2 regions of the Spinactinospora alkalitolerans genome follow, and region 2 is predicted to be linked to the other one. Evidence: predicted binding sites of a transcription regulator. Region 2 holds the regulator's gene; the other holds the start of a gene.
The links. Region 2 encodes HrcA, which represses chaperone genes, less so after heat shock. Its sites were predicted from a motif close to TTGGCACTCTCNNNNNGAGAGTGCCAA; they were not measured.

Region 1 (9,116 bases), 4.1 Mb from region 2:
AGCTGCAGCAGACCGAGCTGCGCCTCGCGGAGATGCGCCAGCCCCTCGCCCAGCTCGCCGGCACCCTCTACAAGCAGCCCGATGTCGGCATCATGGGCATCATGACCTCCGGTTCCATCGACGACGACCTGCAGGCCGAGTCCCACGTCGTCAAGTTGACCGAGGACAAGGAGGCGATCCTCGACGAGGCCAACGAGCTCCGCGACGAGCAGGGCGAACTCACCACGACCGCCCAGGAGCTGCAGTCCCAGACCCAGCTCGAGCGGGTCGAACTCGCCGACGACCTCGATGCCCTCAAGGAGCAGTCGGAGGAGAGCACCGAAAGGCTCGTCCAGGAGCTGGAGGACCGGGGGCTGTCCGTGGACGCCTACATGGCCGGCGTCGAGTGCGACCCCTCGGCCGGCGAGGCCGCCGCCGGCTACCCCAACGGTCTGCTGCCCCAGAGCGCCCTGTGCGAGGTGCACGAGGAGGGGCACTTCCTGCGCGCCGACGCCGCCATCGACTTCCTCGAGATGAACGAGGCCTACACCGAGCAGTTCGGCAAGGAGATCTGCCTGACCAGCTCCTACCGGGACCTCCCCAACCAGCAGCGCGTCTACGCCGAGCAGCCGCCCGGCAACGCGGCCGTCCCCGGCACCAGCAACCACGGCCTCGGCCAGGCCGTCGACATGTGCGGCGGCGTGCAGAACCAGGGGAGCCCGGAGTTCAACTGGCTGGAGGCCAATTCCCGGCAGTGGGGCTGGTTCCACCCGCAATGGGCCTACTCCAGCCCGTTCGAACCCTGGCACTGGGAGTACGAGACCGGCGGCTGATCCTCGCCCGCCGCGCGGGCGGGGCCGCGCGGCGCCGGAGGGCCGGGGGCGGCCGAAGATCACACCGTCTCGGGGATCACCTCGGAGGTGCAGTTCGGGCAGCGACTGGCCTTCTTGGAGATCTCGCTGAAGCATTGCGGGCATTCGCGGGTGGTGGCCTCGGCCTTCTCGGTGAACCGATCGATCACGTGCGTCATGGGCAGCACCACGAAGAAGTACAGGATCGCCGCGGTGAGCACGAAGGAGATCAGCGCGTCGACGAACGCGCCGTAGAGGAACTCGCTGCCGTTGACCGTGAAGGTCAGCTCGGCGAACTTGGGGACGCCGCCGAAGACCCCGAGCAGCGGGGTGATGAAGCCCGCGGTGAACGCCGTGATCAGCTCCGAGAACACGGCGCCGATGACCACGGCCACCGCCAACTGGATCAGGTTGCCCTGGAGCAGGAACTTCTTGAATCCGCTCATGGTTGTCCCCACATTCGACTCGTCCGGGTCCGTCCGCCGCGGGCACCGAGGGGTGTTCGGACGCCGTTGGGCGGCTGCCCGCGGCCGCTTCTCGCGCCGTCCGGTCCGCGGAGCAGGGGCTCACGCGCCGGGCGGCGTGCACCCCGACAGGCTAGCGTCAACCGCGGATGGTGATCGAAAGGCGGCCTGAAACGGTGTGAGCTGCGATGACGCGGGCCTCTTCGGTGCTCACGGCCACCAGGACGAGCGCACCGGACTCCCCGGCGGGGGCTTCCTCCTCGGGGACGGCGATCACCGGCCGGTCGGCCGCAACGACCTCGGCCGGGGCCGTGGCGCCGCCGAACTCCGCGGCGAGGGGGTCGTGCGCGGCGGCCAGGACGTCGATCCTGCTGCCCGGCCGCAGCAGCGCGGCCGCGCCGGGGTCGGCGACCCTGACCGGGGCCGCGACGACGTCGGCGCCGTGGCCGGCGGCGGGCGGGTCGGCGAGGCGGGCGTCGGTGAACACCTCACCGCGGCGGACCGGGGAGCGCAGCGACGCTCCGGTGAGGGCCGTGTCGGGACGCAGCGCACCATCGGGCACGGCGTCCCCGGGCAGCGCGCGCACGGCGGTGTCGCCCTCGCCCAGCGGAGCCAGCGCGGTGAGGTCGCGGGCGGCGACGACGACGTCCACGGTGGGCGCGGTCGGCGGGCGCAGCACGAGCACGATCCCGGCCGCGGCCAGCGCGGCGCAGCAGGCGCCGAGCGTGCGGCGCCATCGGGCGAGGAGCAGTACGGCCCCGCGGCGGCGCGACGGGGTCAACGACATGGCCGGCACCGCCGACCGGGAGGAAGGTCCATGCCCGCACGGTAGGCGAGGCCGGGCCGGCGGGGTCGGCGCCGTCCACAGGCGGGGGCCGAGACGCACGGAAGGCCGGGGCCACCGCATGCGGTGACCCCGGCCGTGGCGCCGTGCGACGGGCCGGATGCCCTTCGGGCGGAGGGCGGTCTCAGGCGACCTTGGTGGCGGCGGAGCCGTCGGAGCCGCCGCTGGAGCCGCCGGATCCGCTCGATGCGGTGGTGGCCTCGGTGCTCTTGCTCTCAGACCCCGAGGCCTTGTCGGCCTTGTCCGAGTCCTTGGAGCCGCCGGAGTTCCCGTTCGGCGTGGAGCCGTTGGAGCTGGAAGCGCTGTCGGTGCGGTAGAAGCCCGAGCCCTTGAACACGATGCCCACGGCGGAATACACCTTGCGCAGCCTGCCCTGGCACTCCTGGCAGGTGGTCAGCGAGTCGTCGCTGAAACTCTGCACGACCTCCAGTTGGGCGCCGCACTCGGTGCACGCGTACTGGTACGTAGGCACGGATCCTCCTTGCTGGCACTCTCGCCCGTCGACTGCTAAATAGTACGCGCTCGGACAGCACGATCGCGACATTGGGGGGTGGGGTGCCGTTCCCGGTGAAGCTGCCGCGGATATAACGCGATCCGGGGCGGAGGTGTTCCGCCGGGCCTAGAACCGGTGCACGCCGCCGCCGGGGGTCACCACCGCGCGCACCGGGAGGTCGTGCGGCTCGGCCGGCACGGAGTCCACCAGTTCCGCGTCGTAGACCACCGCGAAGGTGAGCGCGTGTGCGCCGACCCCGGCCAGCGCGCGGTCGTAGCAGCCGGCGCCCCGGCCCAGCCGCCGGCCGGACCGGTCGACCGCCAGGGCCGGGCAGACGACGGCGGCGCAGCGGCGCACCGCCTCGGCCCCGTAGCGCGGCCCGGTCGGCTCCAGCAGTCCGTGCCCTGCCGGAGCCATGTCGTCGGGGCCGTCGTAGGCGGCCCAGTCCAGCTCGCCGTCCGGCCGGAAGACCGGCAGCAGGACGTAGACGCCGTGCTTCCACAGCCCGGTGACGAGTTTGCGGGTGTCGGGCTCGGTCCCCACCGAGTAGTAGGCGGCCACCGTTCCGCCCATGGTCAACTGCGGCAGGGCGAGCAGGTGATCGCGGATGGCCGACCCGGCCTCGGCCCTGCGTTCGGCCGGCATCTCCCGCCGCCGCGCCAGCATCCGCTCGCGCACGAGCCTCTTGGCCCCGGCGGTGTCCGTGGCACTGTCCATGGCAGAGGAGTCTAGGCAAGGCCGCCGCGGGTTCTACCCCGATCGGCGGTGCGCGGGTGAGAACCGGATTAAGAACGGGTGAAGGCTCGTCGGGAGGTGAACGGGGAATCCCCGCAGAACCTGCGCATACCCGGATCGGAGGTCGCGCGCCTGAGCCGCGATCGGAACCCGGTGGCCTACAGTGCCGACATGGCTGATTCGCACCGTGCTGCAACCCCCGTCACCAAGGCCGTCGTACCGGCCGCAGGCCTGGGCACCCGTTTCCTCCCGGCGACGAAGGCGACTCCGAAGGAGATGCTGCCGATCGTCGACAAACCGGCGATCCAGTACGTCGTGGAGGAGGCCGTCGCGGCCGGGCTCCACGACGTCCTCATGATCACCGGCCGCAGCAAGCGCTCCATCGAGGACCACTTCGACCGCGCCTACGAACTCGAAGAGGCCCTGCGCGCCAAGAACGACACCCAGCGGCTGCACTCGGTGCGCGAGTCCAGCGAGCTCGCCCACGTGCACTACGTCCGCCAGGGCGAGCCGCGCGGCCTCGGCCACGCCGTGCTGTGCGCCGAGGCCCACGTCGGCGACGACCCCTTCGCCGTGCTGCTCGGCGACGACCTCATCGGTGGGCAGGACGCGCTGCTCAAGCGCATGATCGAGGTGCGGGAGACCTACGGCGGCAGCGTCGTCGCGCTCATGGAGGTGGAGCCGGAGCAGGTTTCGCTGTACGGCTGCGCCGCGATCGAGGCCACCGGCGAGGACGACGTCGTGACGGTCACCGACCTGGTCGAGAAGCCGCCGGCCGACCAGGCCCCCAGCCGCTGGGCGATCATCGGCCGCTACGTCTGCGACCCCGCGGTCTTCGGCGTGCTGAGCGAGACGCCTCCCGGCCGCGGCGGCGAGATCCAGTTGACCGACGCGCTGCGCGAGCTCGCCCACCGCAAGCCGGCCGACGGCGGTCCGGTGCACGGCGTGCTGTTCCGCGGCCAGCGCTACGACACCGGCAACAAGGTCGACTACCTTCGCACTGTGGTGGAATTCGCGTGCGACCGCCCGGATCTCGCCAAGGAGTTCCTCCCGTGGCTGCGCGAGTTCGTGGCCGAACGCGGCGAGGGAGCCGCACGTTAGGGGAGGGGGCGCCGATGCCGGCAACGGGAGAGGGAGTGGGATGAAGACCGTCGAACAGCACACCGCCGACATCCTGGAACTGGTCGAGCCGCTCGAACCGATCGAGCTGGGCCTGCTCGGGGCGCACGGCGCGGTGCTCGCGGAGCCCGTCGCCTCCTCGGTGCAGCTGCCAGGGTTCGACAACTCCTCGATGGACGGCTACGCGGTCCGTGCGGTCGACGTCGCCGCGGCCTCCCAGGAGGCGCCGGTGTCGCTGCCGGTCGTCGCCGACATCCCCGCCGGTGACGCCGGAACCGGCGCCATCCCGGTCGGCACGTGCGCGCGCATCATGACCGGCGCCCCGGTCCCCGTCGGGGCCGACGCCGTGGTCCCGGTGGAGTGGACCGACGGGGGAGTGGCCTCCGTGACCGTCCACCGCTCGGTCCGCGAGGGCAACGCGATCCGCAGGGCCGGCGAGGACGTCGACAAGGGCGCGGTGGTGCTGCGCCAGGGGGCGCGCATCGGGGCGGCCGAGATGGCCGTGCTCGCAGCGGTCGGCCGCAGTTCGGTCCGGGTGCACCCGAGGCCGCGCGTCGTCGTGCTGTCCACCGGCGAGGAACTGGTGGAGCCGGGCGACCCGATCGGCCCGGGCCAGATCTGGGAGTCCAACAGCTACATGCTCACCGCGGCCGCGATCGACGCCGGCTGCACCGCCTACCGGCAGGGCTTCATCGGCGACGAGCCGGCCACGGTCCTCGACACGCTCGACGACGTGCTGGCGCAGGCCGACGTCATCGTCACCACGGGCGGCGTCAGCATGGGCGCCTACGACGTGGTCAAGGAGGTGCTGTCGCGCCTGGGCACGGTCCGCTTCGAGAAGGTCGCCATGCAGCCGGGCATGCCGCAGGGGTTCGGCACGATCGGGGAGTCGCGCACTCCCATCGTGACGCTGCCGGGCAACCCGGTCAGCTCCTACGTCTCCTTCCACCTGTTCGTCCTGCCGGCCCTGCGCCGGATGCGCGGCCTGCCCCAGCAGCCGCTGCCCTCGGTGCGCGCCCGCCTGGTCGCGCCGGTCGTCTCCTCGCCGCGGGGCAAGCGCTCCTACCTGCGCGCGGTCCTGGCCTACGACGGGGCCGACGCCGGCCTCGGCTACACCGCGGCGCCCGTCTCCCGGCAGGGGTCCCACCAGCTCTCCGCCCTCGCCGAGACCAACGCCCTGGTCGTGGTCCCCGAGGCGGTCACGGAGCTGCCCGAGGGCAGCCTGGTGGAGGCGGTCAAGCTGCCCGGCGGCTACTAGAACGGACCCTGGGCGCGCGCGTGCCGCGGCGACCGGTCCCTGTAGCCTCCGCCCTTGGAAACCCCGTCCGTGACCACCGAGCAGAAAGTCCGCGCGCTCATGTCCGATTCCCATCCCTCCGGTTTCAGTCACCTCGACCCCTCCGGCGCGGCCCGGATGGTCGACGTCTCGGCCAAGGAGGTCACCGCCCGCACCGCGACCGCGACCGGGCGGGTGCTGCTCTCCCCCGAGGTCGTCGCGGCCCTGCGCGGCGGCGGGGTGCCCAAGGGCGACGCCCTCGCCGTGGCCAGGCTGGCCGGCATCCAAGGGGCCAAGCGCACCCCCGACCTCGTGCCGCTGTGCCACCCGATCGCGGTGCACGGCGTCGACGTCGCCCTGGACGTGCGCGACGACGGGGTGGACATCAGCGCGACCGTGCGCACCGCCGACCGCACCGGCGTCGAGATGGAGGCGCTGACCTGCGTGATGACCGCGGCGCTCGGCCTGATCGACATGGTCAAGGCGATCGACCCCGAAGCCGTCGCGACCGACGTGCGGGTCGAGGAGAAGACCGGCGGCAAGACCGGCCACTGGCGCCGCGCGTCATGACCCCCGAGGAGAGGGAGGGCGACGAGGACGTGCACGCCCCCACCGCGATCGTCATCACCGCCTCCAACCGGGCCTCCTCGGGGGTGTACCCGGACCGTTCCGGACCGGTGCTGGCGGGGCTGCTGGAGGAGGCCGGCTGCGCCGTCGACGGACCGCGGGTGGTGCCCGACGGCGCCCCGGTGGCCGATGCGCTGCGCCGGGCACTGGCCGAGGGCTACGACGCCGCCGTCACCACCGGCGGCACCGGGCTGACCCCCGGCGACGAGACCCCCGAGGCCACCCGTCCGCTGCTGGTCTATGAGATCCCGGGCATCGCCGAGGCGCTGCGCGCGGCCGGCCGGGAGAAGGGGGTGCCCACCGCCGTGCTCTCGCGGGGCCTGGCCGGCGTCGCCGAGCGGGACGGGCACCGCATGCTGGTGGTCAACCTGCCCGGCTCCAGCGGAGGGGTCCGCGACGGCATGGCGGTCCTCGGGCCGATCCTGCGGCACGCGATCGACCAGATGCGCGGCGGGGACCATCCGCGCACCGGCGGCTGACCGAACCCGGACCGCTGCGTTCGCGGGGTGGGATTTCCAGGGCTCGGACCTGCTGTGCCGTCGGCGCTGCGCACACCGCGACAGCCGCCCCCTGTACGAGCGCCATCGTCGGACACCAGTGAGGTTCCTGTTTCCACCGGTCCGAAAAAGGTTATTTTCCTGTCCCTTTTGTCGTGAGATAGAGGACGATCGCCGCGTGTCTCCGGCACGAGGTGGAATACTGATGCCGAGAACTCCGGGCGGCGGCCCGCTGTCCGGTCGCCTCCGCGGAAGGGTCCCGGGGATTCTTCCGCCGGGATGCCCACGGTGGCGGAGGGAAGGCAGTGAACCGGATACGTGGCTGGCCGATCTCCCTTGAGGAGGGGCCGGTCGGGCTTCGGCCCCTGCGGCTGCGCGACGCCGCGGCGATGCGCGACACGCGTGTGCGCAACGCCGACTGGCTGCGCCCCTGGGAGCCCACCCACCCCGAGATGCCGTTGCAGACCACGAACATCGCGCCCTACCTCGCCATGGCCCAGGCGATCCGCAGGGAGGGCCGGCAGGGCGTGGCGATGCCATGGGCGATCACCTACGAGGGGGGATTCGCCGGGCAGTTGACCGTGGGCGCCATCGTCTGGGGATCGGCGCGCTCCGCCCAGATCGGGTACTGGATCGACAAGGAGCGGGCGGGTCTGGGGGTGACCCCCACCGCGGTCGCGCTCGCGGTCGACCACTGCTTCTTCACCGCCGGGCTGCACCGGATCGAGGCCAACATCCGGCCCGAGAACCGGGCCAGCCGGCGGGTGGCCGAGAAGCTCGGGTTCAGGGAGGAGGGCGTCCGCAGGCGCCAACTGCACATCGACGGGGCGTGGCGGGACCACATCTGCTACGCGCTGACGGTGGAGGACGTGCCGCGCGGCCTGCTCCCGCGGTGGCGGGAGCAGCGCCGCGGCCGCGACCTCGGGGGCGGGCCGCCGCGGGGCGGGGCCGGGTCCTCGGGGGCGGCGAGCCCGCCCTCCGAGCTGCCGTGACCGCGACCCGGTCCGGGGCGCCCCTTTGCGGAGAGCGGCCCGATGGCGGGAAAAGGGGTGCCGGGAGGAGCCGTTCGCGGGATAATCGGCACGGCCCGCGCTCGCCGCAAGCAGGCTGAAAGCGGATTGTAACCTTCCGCATTTATGATTTAACGGTCTGTAAAAACCGTTCCTACCTGCATATTTGCCAATGGAGGACCCATCTGAAGAAGAGGACGAACGACGATCTCGCGACACTCCGGCCCGAATACTGCGCATTCCCGGACACCGGGTCGTACGGTGCGGAACGTAGACGCATCGACGGTGCGGGTGACATGTACATACGGCACATGGGGGCAGAGGGCTAATGAGCGGTGCGGCGGGTGCGCGAGACATCAGACCCTAGATTCCGGACAGGCCGCTGCTGAATCGATCTCGTCCATGGGCCCGGTACGAGCCACCGCGCCGCCCGGACGTCTGCGGGTGTCCAACGACCAGCGGCGCGAGGAGGGGCGATGAGTAGCTCTCCTCTGTATGTGGCCATCGTGGTGGTGTGGGCCATCGTGCTGATCCCCATGCTGCTGCGCCGCGACGCCGCCGATCCCGCGCCGAACCCGTTCCGCCGCAGCGCGCCCGGGGACGCCGGCGTCGACGACGCCGATGACGCCCCCGAGTTCGACGACGAGTACGAGCCCGACGAGGACCACGGCGACCCGGACGGGGAGTCCGCCGACGACGTGCGGACCCAGGTGCTCTCCTACGGCTCCGGGCCCGTGCCCGCGGCCCACCGCGCGCTCGCCCGGCACGAGGCGGAGGAGCCGGCCGGTGACGCCGAGGACGCGGCCGAAGCCGCCGCCCCGCGGCCGGAGCCCGCGCCGCCCCCTGCTGGAGCGCCTCCGATGCGGGTCGGCCGCGCCCGGGTCATCGCGCGCCGCCGCCGCCGCACGTCCGGCCTGACCGCCCTGCTCACCGCGACGAGCGTCGCGGTCGCCGCGGGCCTGGGTCCCTGGTGGGTGCTGGTCCCGCCGGCCGTGCTGCTCATGGGCCACCTCGTGCTGCTGCGGGAGGCGGCAAAGGCCGACCAGGAGCGGCGTGCCGCCGAGGCGGAGCACCGCCGCCGCGAGGAGCGCGCCCGCGCCCGCCGCGCCGCGGCCGAGGCCGCCCGTGAGGCCGAGGTCATCGAGCTCACCACCCGGCGCGACCAGGTCTATGACCAGTACGCCGACGCTCATCTGCGCGCCGCGGGCGACTGACCCGACG
Region 2 (9,116 bases):
CGGTCCCGTCGCCCCGGAGACCGAGACCGACCAGGAGCGGGACCGGCCGAGCCGGGAGGGCGCCCAATCCCCCTCCCCCGAGCCCGGCCCCAGCGGTTCCGACGATGCCGCGGGCATGACGACGGCGTGCACGCCCCCGCAGCAGGACCCGACGCCGGGCGAAGCCCGGACCCTCGAGGAGTCCGAGGAGGAGGCCGCCCCCGCGGAGTCGTGCGCGCCCTCGCCCGATCCGACCGATCCGGGAGCCCCGTCCCCCGGCGACGACGACCAGACCGGCGACGGGGACGACGGCGGCCGCGGCGACGGGGACGGCGACGACTCCGCCCCGGACCCGGAGGACACCCCCGAACCCGAGCCCGAGCCCACGGACGGCGGCGAGGAGCAGCCCTCGACGAGCGACCAGACGCAGTAGGGCCCGAGCGGCGCGGCGCCTTCGTCGGTGATGGCGGACGGGGCGCGGCGGCTACCAGCGTCCGCAGCGGGCCTGCAGGACGGCCAGGGCCGCGACGCCCGCCGTGGAGGTGCGCAGCACGGTCGGCCCGAGCAGCGCCCGGACCGCGCCGGCCGCGTCGAACGCCGCGAGTTCGGCGTCGGTGAAGCCGCCCTCGGGCCCGACGACCACGACGATCCCGCCCTCGGTCCGCGCCGGATCGGCCGGCAGCGCGACGCCGGACAGCCGCTCGGCGGCCTCCTCGTGCAGCACGATCCCCAGCGCCGCGGCGGACAGCAGCTCCGCGACGGCGGGTGTGCCGGCGAGCTCGGCGACCTCGGGCACCCGGCTGCGCCGGGCCTGCTTGGCCGCCTCGCGCGCCGTCGCCCGCCACTTGCGCAGCGATTTGGCGGCCCGTTCCGGCCTCCACCGGGTGACGCAGCGATCGGCCGCCCACGGCACGACCGCGTCCACCCCGGCCTCGGTCATGACCTCCACGGCCAGCTCGCCGCGGTCGCCCTTGGGCAGCGCCTGCACGACGGTGATGCGCGGCGCTGGCGCCGGCTCGCTGTGCCGCTCCTGGACCGCGCAGACCACGGTGTCCCTGCCCACCTCGGTGACGACACACCGGGCGCGGGTCCCCGCGCCGTCGGCCAGGTGCACGACCTCGCCCTCGGTGAGTCTGCGGACCGTCGCGGCGTGACGCCCTTCAGGCCCGGAGAGCACCACCCGGTCGGAGTCGAGCTGCCCCGGCTCGGCCAGGAAGACCGGGGGCGTCACGGGAGCCGGACCGCTGCGGGACCGGCTCCGGCATCGGCGGAGCGCGGGAACGGCGAGACCCGGGTCACGGGACCCCTTTCATGGCGAAGGCCGGGCCCCGCCCGCGGGGCGGGACCCGGCCGCGGTGGACGGCGTGGTCAGCGGGTGCTGTTGAAGGCGCCGCGCAGCCGGGAGAAGAAGTTGCCGTGCCCCGGGCTGAACCTGCCCGGAGGGTGGTCCTCCCCGCGCAGCTCCGCGAACTTGCGCAGCAGGGCCTCCTGCTCCTCGTCGAGCTTGCCCGGCGTTTCGACCGTGACGTGGATCATCAGGTCGCCGCGGCCCGGCTCGTTGAGGTGCCGGCTGCCCCGGCCGTCGAGGGTGATGACGTGCCCGGAGTTGGTCCCCGGCCGCAGGTCGACCTCCTCGTTGCCGTCGAGCGTCTCGATGGTCAGCGAGGCGCCCAGCGCGGCGGCCGTCATCGGCACGGTGACGGTGCAGTGCAGGTCGTCGCCGCGGCGCTCGAAGATCGGGTGCGGGCGCTGCACGATCTCCAGGAAGATGTCGCCGCGCGGCCCGCCGTTCGGACCGACCTCGCCTTCGCCGGCGAGCTGGATCTGGGTGCCGTCCTCGACACCGGCCGGAATCTGGACCTTGCGGGTGACCTTCTCGCGCACGCGGCCCTCGCCGGCGCAGTCCGGGCAGGGATTCCTGATGACGCTGCCCTGGCCGGCGCACTGCGGGCAGGGGCGGGTCGTCATGACCTGCCCCAGGAAGGAGCGCGTGACCTGGGAGACCTCACCGCGGCCCGCGCACATGTCGCAGGTCTCGCGGTGGCTGCCCTTGGCCGTGCCCTCGCCCTGGCAGGTGTCGCACAGCACGGCGGTGGGGAACGTCACGTCCTTGGTGACGCCGAACGCGGTCTCGGAGAGGTCCATTTCGATGCGGACCTTGATGCTGCGTCCCCGGCGGACCCGGTCGCGCGGGCCGCGCCCGCCGCCCGGCTGGCCGCCGCCGAAGAAGGCGTTCATGATGTCGTCGAACGGGAAGCCCGCACCGCCGAATCCGCCCGCACCGCCGGCACCGCCGCCACCGGGCGCGAACGGGTCGGCGCCCATGTCGAACATCCGGCGCTTCTCCGCGTCGGAGAGGACCTCGTAGGCCTGGGTGACCTCTTTGAAGCGCTCCTGCGTGACAGGATCGGGGTTGATGTCCGGATGCAGTTCTCGCGCGAGCCGGCGGTATGCCTTCTTGATCTCGTCCTGGGTCGCTTCGCGGCGAACCCCGAGGATCTCGTAATAATCTCTGGCCACTTACTGCCCCGCCAAGATTTGACCGACGTATCTTGCCACTGCGCGTACCGCTCCCATCGTTCCTGGGTAGTCCATTCGGGTCGGGCCGACCACCCCGAGTTTGGCCAGCGACTGGTCGCCGATTCCGTAACCGGCGGACACGATCGAGGTGGTGTGCAGCCCCTCGTGAGAGTTCTCCGCGCCGATGCGCACCGTGAGCATAGAGGGGTCGCCCACCTCCCCCAGCAAACGGATGAGGACGACGTTTTCTTCCAAGGCCTCCAGTACGCCACGCAGGCTAGCGGAGAATCCCATCGCGGCGAGATTCGCGGTGCCGCCGAGGACGACCTTCTCCTCGTGCTTCTCCACGAGGCTCTCCAGCAGCACCGAGAGCACCGAGGCCGCCATCGGGCGCTCCTGGACGGGCAGCAGGAGCGGCACGCCCGACACCGCCCTGGGGACGTCGTTGAGCCACTTGCCGACGAGCGCCTGGTTCAGCACAGTGCGCAGGTTCTCGACGGAGGACTCGGTGACCTGCTCCATGCCGTCGATGACCCGCTGCTCCACGCGGCCGGTGTCGGTGATCAGGACCATCATCACGCGCTGCGGGCCCAGCGGCACGAGTTCGACGTGCTGGACCGACGACCGCGTGAGCGAGGGGTACTGCACGATGGCGACCTGGCGCGTCAGCTGGGCCAGCAGCCGCACGGTGCGGGCCACGATCTCGTCGAGGTCGACCGCCCCGGACAGGAACGTCTCGATCGCGCGGCGCTCCGCCACCGACAGCGGCTTGACCGTGGACAGCCGGTCGACGAACAGGCGGTAGCCCTTGTCGGTGGGGACCCGGCCGGCGCTGGTGTGCGGCTGGGCGATGTAGCCCTCCTCTTCGAGGGCGACCATGTCGTTGCGGATCGTCGCCGGCGAGACACCGAGACTGTGCCGGTCGACCAGCGTCTTGGATCCCACGGGCTCGTTCGTGGACACGTAGTCCTCGACGATGGCACGCAGCACCGCCAGTTTCCGGTCGTCGAGCACGCGCTCACCTCCTGGCACTCCGTGGTCTTAAGTGCTAATTCTATGTCGCCCCGCCAAGTCGGCCCCCAACCGGTGAACGACGTGCGGCGGGTGTCCGCCGAGATCACGGGCGAGTCCGCCGCCCGGCCACCCCGCCGGCGGTCGGCCGATCCTCTCATGTCCGGGTCACAACGCGAGGTCGGAGCGGTCGCCGGCGCCCGGAGCGCCTTCGGCGACACGCCGACGGCCGATCCGGGACGCGACCCCGGCGCACCGCTACAATCCGGGCCCGTGCGCACCAACTCCGGCAAGAGATACGACGAGGACGTGCTCGCGGGCGACTGGCGCCGCCCCCGCAAGGGGCAGGTCCCGACGGTCCCCGCCGAGCACGGGCTCGTCCTGGAGTCCGCGGACGAGGGGTTCTGCGGCGCGGTCGTCACCTGGGACCGCAGCACCGTCACGCTGGAGGACCGCAAGGGCCGGCGCCGGGTGTTCGACCTCGCCCCGGCGGCCTTCCTCGTCGACGGCGCGCCCGTCACCGTCGTGCGCCCCGCGGCGGCACCGGCCACCGGGCGGCCGCGCAGCGCCTCCGGTTCCATCGCGGTACGGGATCTGCGGTCCCGGGTCGCCAGGGAGAGCCGGATCTACGTCGAGGGCGTGCACGACGCCGAGCTCGTGGAGCGGGTCTGGGGGCACGACCTGCGCGTGGAGGGCGTGGTCGTGGAGTACCTGGAGGGCGTCGACCACCTCCCCGAGGTCGTCGAGGAATTCGGTCCCGGGCCGGAGCGGCGGCTCGGCGTGCTGGTGGACCACCTCGTGCCCGGGTCCAAGGAGAGCCGGATCGCCGAGCGCGCGGCCTCCCCGCACGTGCTCGTCGTCGGCCACCCGTTCGTCGACGTGTGGGCCGCGGTGAAGCCCTCGGCCGTCGGCATCGCCTCGTGGCCGGAGGTGCCGCGGGGAGTGCCGTGGAAGGAGGGCGTGCTCGACGCCCTCGGCTGGCGGATGGAGCCGGGCGACGCCTGGCGGCGCATCCTGGACTCGGTCCGGACCTACGCGGATCTGGAACCGGAGCTCCTGGGGCGCGTCGAAGAACTGATCGACTTCGTCACCGTCCCGCAGCCGGCCGGGGACTAGGCTCAGGGGCAGGACCGCGCAGTGACCGCGCCCGACGTTGCCAGGAAGGCCCGGCGCGGATGTCCGGCCCATCGCAATCGGCACACAGCCAGAGGAAACCATGAGCGAGACACCGCCCAACCACCCTCCGCCCCAGGACCCGTCCTCGGACGGTCGGCCAGGGTACGGCCAGGCGCCCTCGGACGGTCGGCCGGACCACGGGCAGGCGGACACCGGCGGACAGCCCGGCCCGGGTCGATCGCCGTCCGGGGGCCAGCCCGCGTACGGCGATCAGCCCGGCTACGGGGAGCAGCCCCAGCAGCCCGGCTACGCCCACCCCTCGGGCGACCAGCAGCCTTACGGCGGGCAGGGCTACGGCCAGCAGGCTTACGGCCAACAGCCGGGCTACACCCAGCCCTCGGGCGAGCAGCAGCCCCACCCCCAGCAGCCTTACGGACAGCCTCAGGGCTCCTCCGGCGGTCAGCCGACCTACGGCGCCCACCCCGGATACGCCCAGCAGCCCCAGCAGGGATACGGCCAACAGCCCGGCTACGCCCACCCCTCCGGTGACCAGCAGCCTTACGGCGGGCAGGGCTACGGCCAGCAGGCTTACGGCCAACAGCCGGGCTACACCCAGCCCTCGGGCGAGCAGCAGCCCCACCCCCAGCAGCCTTACGGACAGCCTCAGGGCTCCTCCGGCGGTCAGCCGACCTACGGCGCCCACCCCGGATACGCCCAGCAGCCCCAGCAGGGATACGGCCAACAGCCCGGCTACGCCCACCCCTCGGGCGACCAGCAGCCCTACAGTCAGCAGGCTTACGGCCAGCAGCCCGGATACGCCCAGCCCAGCGGCGCCCACCCCGGATACGCCCAGCAGCCCCAGCAGGGATACGGCCAACAGCCCGGCTACGCCCACCCCTCGGGCGACCAGCAGCCTTACGGCGGGCAGGGCTACGGCCAGCAGGCTTACGGCCAACAGCCGGGCTACGCCCAGCCCTCGGGCGAGCAGCAGCCCTATGCCCAGCCGCAGCCCGGCTACGCCGACCAGCCCCAGGCTCCCGGCCACCCCGGCGCCGAACAGCAGCCCTACGGCCAACAGGGGTACGCCCACCAGCCGGGCTACACCCAGCAGGGAGCGCCCGTCGGCCACCCGGGCCAGGCCCAGGGGTCCCCCGGCGGCTCCGACGACACCACGTGGTCGATGATCGCCCACCTGGCCGGCGTCATCATGGCGTGCGCCGGCTGGCTGCCCGCACTGATCGTCTACCTGGTCAAGAAGGAGCGGTCCCCCTACGTGCGGCACCACGCCTCCGAGGCGCTCAACTTCCAGTTGACGCTGCTGATCCCCTACATCATCAGTTGGGTGGTCTTCATCGCGCTGGGCGTGTTCGCACCGGACCTGTCGCGGATCGGCTCGGGTCTGATCAGCGTCGTGTGGCTGGCCTCCATCGTCTTCGGCGTCCTCGCCGCCGTCAACGTCAGCAAGGGCGGCTGGTACCGCTACCCGGTGGCGATCCGGATGGTCAAGTAGTCGGACCGATCATGGAACCCCGGCGCCGGTGGGCCCGTCAGAGGAACGGGACGGGTCCGCCGGCGCTGTCGCGCGGCGACCGGCGCGGGTAGGTTGGGGACATCGGCACGTCGCCGCATGGCCGCGCGGATCCGGCCGGACCACCGGACGTCGCCGACCGCACACATCCGTACCGGCCGTGCGGGCAGGAAGTCGAGGAGATCATGAGCAACCCCTATCCCAATCCGCCCTATGACGGGCAGGACGGCCAGAGCGGCTACCCCGGCGGCTACGGCCCCGCGCCGGGCGCCGGCCCCTACAGCGGCGGGCAGCCGGGCTACGGGCAGCAGCCCCCGAACACGCAGCAGCCCGGGTACGGTCAGTTCGGCTACGGGCAGCAGCCCGGCCCCTCCGGCGACGACAACACCTTCGCGCTGCTGTCCCACCTGGGCGGGCTCCTCCTGGGGTTCGTCGCGCCACTGGTGGTCTTCCTGATCAAGAAGGACGAGTCGCCCTACGTCCGGCACCACGCGGTCGAGGCGCTGAACTTCCAGATCACGATGTGCATCGGCTACGTCGTCTCCGGCGTCCTGTCGATCGTGCTGATCGGGCTCCTGCTGCTCCCGATCGTCTTCATCGTGTCCCTGGTCTTCTCGATCATGGCGACCATGGCGGCCAACCGGGGCGAGTGGTACTCCTACCCGTTCAACATCCGCATGGTGAAGTAGCCGCCCGGCTCAGCTCAGGTCGCGCACGACCGCGTCGGCGAGCAGCCTGCCCCGCCGGGTGAGGACCGCCAGCCCTCGCGCGTGCGCGTCCGGGTCCAGCAGCCCGTCGGCGACGGCCCGGGCGGCGGCGGCCCGCCCGGATCCGTCGAGCAGGTCCAGCGGGCACCCGTCGGCGATACGCAGTTCCAGCATGATCCGCTCGAACCGGCGGTCCTCGTCGTCCAGCACCTCCCGGGCCTGCCCGGGCGCGCGCCCGTCGGCGAGCCGGGCGGCGTAGGCCGCCGGATGCTTGACGTTCCACCAGCGGGTGCCGCCGACGTGGCTGTGCGCGCCGGGGCCCACGCCCCACCAGTCGCCGCCGGTCCAGTAGAGCAGGTTGTGCCGGCTGCGGCCGGTCTCGTCGGCCGCCCAGTTCGAGACCTCGTACCAGTGCAGGCCCGCGGCCGTCAGCAGGTCGTCGGCCATCAGATAGCGGTCGGCCATGGCGTCGTCGTCGGGCGGGGCCAGCTCGCCGCGCCGAACCCGCGCCGCGAGCCGGGTGCCCTCCTCCACGATCAGGGAGTAGGCCGAGACGTGGTCGGGTCCCGCGGCGATCGCCGCCTGCAGGGATTCCTTCCAGTCGGCGTCGCTCTCCCCCGGCGTGCCGTAGATGAGGTCGAGGTTGACGTGGTCGAAGCCCGCCTCCCGGGCCCAGGCGACGCAGTCCTGCGGCCGCCCCGGCGTGTGGGCGCGGTCCAGGACCGAGAGCACGTGCGGCCGCGCGCTCTGCATCCCGAAGGAGACCCGGGTGAATCCGGCATCGCGCAACCGCAGGAGGTAGTCGCGGTCGACGGTTTCGGGGTTGGCCTCGGTCGTGACCTCGGCTCCGGGCTCCAGGCCGAACTCCGCGTCGATCGCCGAGAGGACGCGGCCCAGGTCCTGCGGGCTCAGCAGGGTCGGCGTGCCGCCGCCGACGAACACGGTGCGCACCGGCGCGTCCGCGGGGCCCAGCACCCGGCGGGCCAGCCCGATCTCGGCGGCGGCGAGGTCGGTGTAGGTCTCGCGGGAAGCGGTGGCGCCGCCGTCGCGGGAGCGCAGTTCCTCGGCGGTGTAGGTGTTGAAGTCGCAGTAGCCGCAGCGGGTGACGCAGAACGGCACGTGCACGTACACCCCTAACGGCCGCGCGCCCACCCCGGCCAGCGAACCGGCGGGCAGCGAGCCGTCGTCGGGCACGGGCTCCCCGCCCAAGGGGACAGAAGGCATGTTCCCAGTGTCGGTCATGGCGGGCACCCGATGGGACGTCCCCGACCGGGGACGGAGTCGCTGCATGGTGCCTCCGCCGACGGTGCCGCTGCTGTGCCGCCGCTGTGCGGCCCTGCCTGCTGCCGGGCGACGGTGCACACCGCCCCCGGCCCCAGGGGTCGTGAAGCCGTGGAAGGGACCCACACGACCGGCGCAGACATCAGTGGTTGCGCGCGAGCTGCCGCTCCACCTGGTGCGCCGCGGTATCCCACTTGTGCGAGCGCCCGGGGATGTCGAGCACCCTGCGGAGCAGGTCGGCGTCGCGGTCGCGGGTCGCCCGGAACGCGGCGGTGAGGTCGATGCCGTGGCCGGGGCGGTGCTCGACCGTGACCGGGTCGCCGGCGCGGAGCTCGCCCTCCTCAAGGACCCGGAGATAGGCGCCGGTGCGGGCCTCGTCGGTGAACCGCCTGACCCACCCCTTCTCCGCCATCCAGTTGCGAAACACCGAGCAGGGCGTGCGCGGCAGGACGACCTCCAGCAGCACGGTGCCGATGCGCCAGCGCTCACCGATCAGCGCCCGGCTGACCTCGACGCCGCGGGTGGTGAGGTTCTCCCCGAACACGCCGTCGCGCAGGGGACGTCCGAGCCGCTGCTGCCACAGGTCGAGCTCTTCCCTGGCGTAGGCGTAGACGGCCTGGTCGGGCCCGCCGTGGTGGTCGGTGTCGACCTGCTCGTCGCCGTCGAGCCCGAGCGCGCGGACGGTGACCCCGCCGTCGACCGCCCGCTTGTCGATGGCGGTGCGCCCGAGCGGGTTGGCCCATTCGGCGTCCCTGCCCCGGCCGACGTTGACTGACTGCACGATCCCGGTCTCCATGGCAGAAAACTATGCCAGCGGGATCCGGAGGGAAAACCGGCGATCGCGCGGCCCGGCGCGGCCGCGGCTACCCGACCGGCGCCTTCTGGGACGCGCCGGAGCGGGCCGACCCGGTCGATCCCCGCATCACCAGCTCCGGGTCGAACATGTACTCGGTGCGGGATGCGGCGTGCCCGGC

Region 1: a site for HrcA is predicted at 2,623-2,649, ahead of HDA32_RS03000 (FmdB family zinc ribbon protein). Genes of this name have one in related genera too.

What each region holds. Positions count from the first base shown of each region.
Region 1 is NZ_JACCCC010000001.1:612,227-621,342, forward strand. It holds gene HDA32_RS02985 (D-alanyl-D-alanine carboxypeptidase family protein) at 1-812, shown strand, start outside; gene HDA32_RS02990 (MscL family protein) at 872-1,276, opposite strand; gene HDA32_RS02995 (SAF domain-containing protein) at 1,434-2,081, opposite strand; gene HDA32_RS03000 (FmdB family zinc ribbon protein) at 2,263-2,610, opposite strand; gene HDA32_RS03005 (5-formyltetrahydrofolate cyclo-ligase) at 2,758-3,348, opposite strand; gene galU (UTP--glucose-1-phosphate uridylyltransferase GalU) at 3,538-4,467, shown strand; gene glp (molybdotransferase-like divisome protein Glp) at 4,508-5,743, shown strand; gene moaC (cyclic pyranopterin monophosphate synthase MoaC) at 5,843-6,331, shown strand; gene HDA32_RS03025 (MogA/MoaB family molybdenum cofactor biosynthesis protein) at 6,328-6,867, shown strand; gene HDA32_RS03030 (GNAT family N-acetyltransferase) at 7,191-7,877, shown strand; gene sepX (divisome protein SepX/GlpR) at 8,372-9,109, shown strand.
Region 2 is NZ_JACCCC010000001.1:4,677,156-4,686,271, forward strand. It holds gene HDA32_RS20745 (hypothetical protein) at 1-412, shown strand, start outside; gene HDA32_RS20750 (16S rRNA (uracil(1498)-N(3))-methyltransferase) at 464-1,210, opposite strand; gene dnaJ (molecular chaperone DnaJ) at 1,348-2,499, opposite strand; gene hrcA (heat-inducible transcriptional repressor HrcA) at 2,500-3,513, opposite strand; gene HDA32_RS20765 (DUF3097 domain-containing protein) at 3,820-4,626, shown strand; gene HDA32_RS31510 (magnetosome magnetite crystal formation protein family) at 4,727-6,136, shown strand; gene HDA32_RS20780 (magnetosome magnetite crystal formation protein family) at 6,340-6,843, shown strand; gene hemW (radical SAM family heme chaperone HemW) at 6,853-8,085, opposite strand; gene HDA32_RS20790 (MOSC domain-containing protein) at 8,285-8,938, opposite strand; gene HDA32_RS20795 (LacI family DNA-binding transcriptional regulator) at 9,006-9,116, opposite strand, start outside.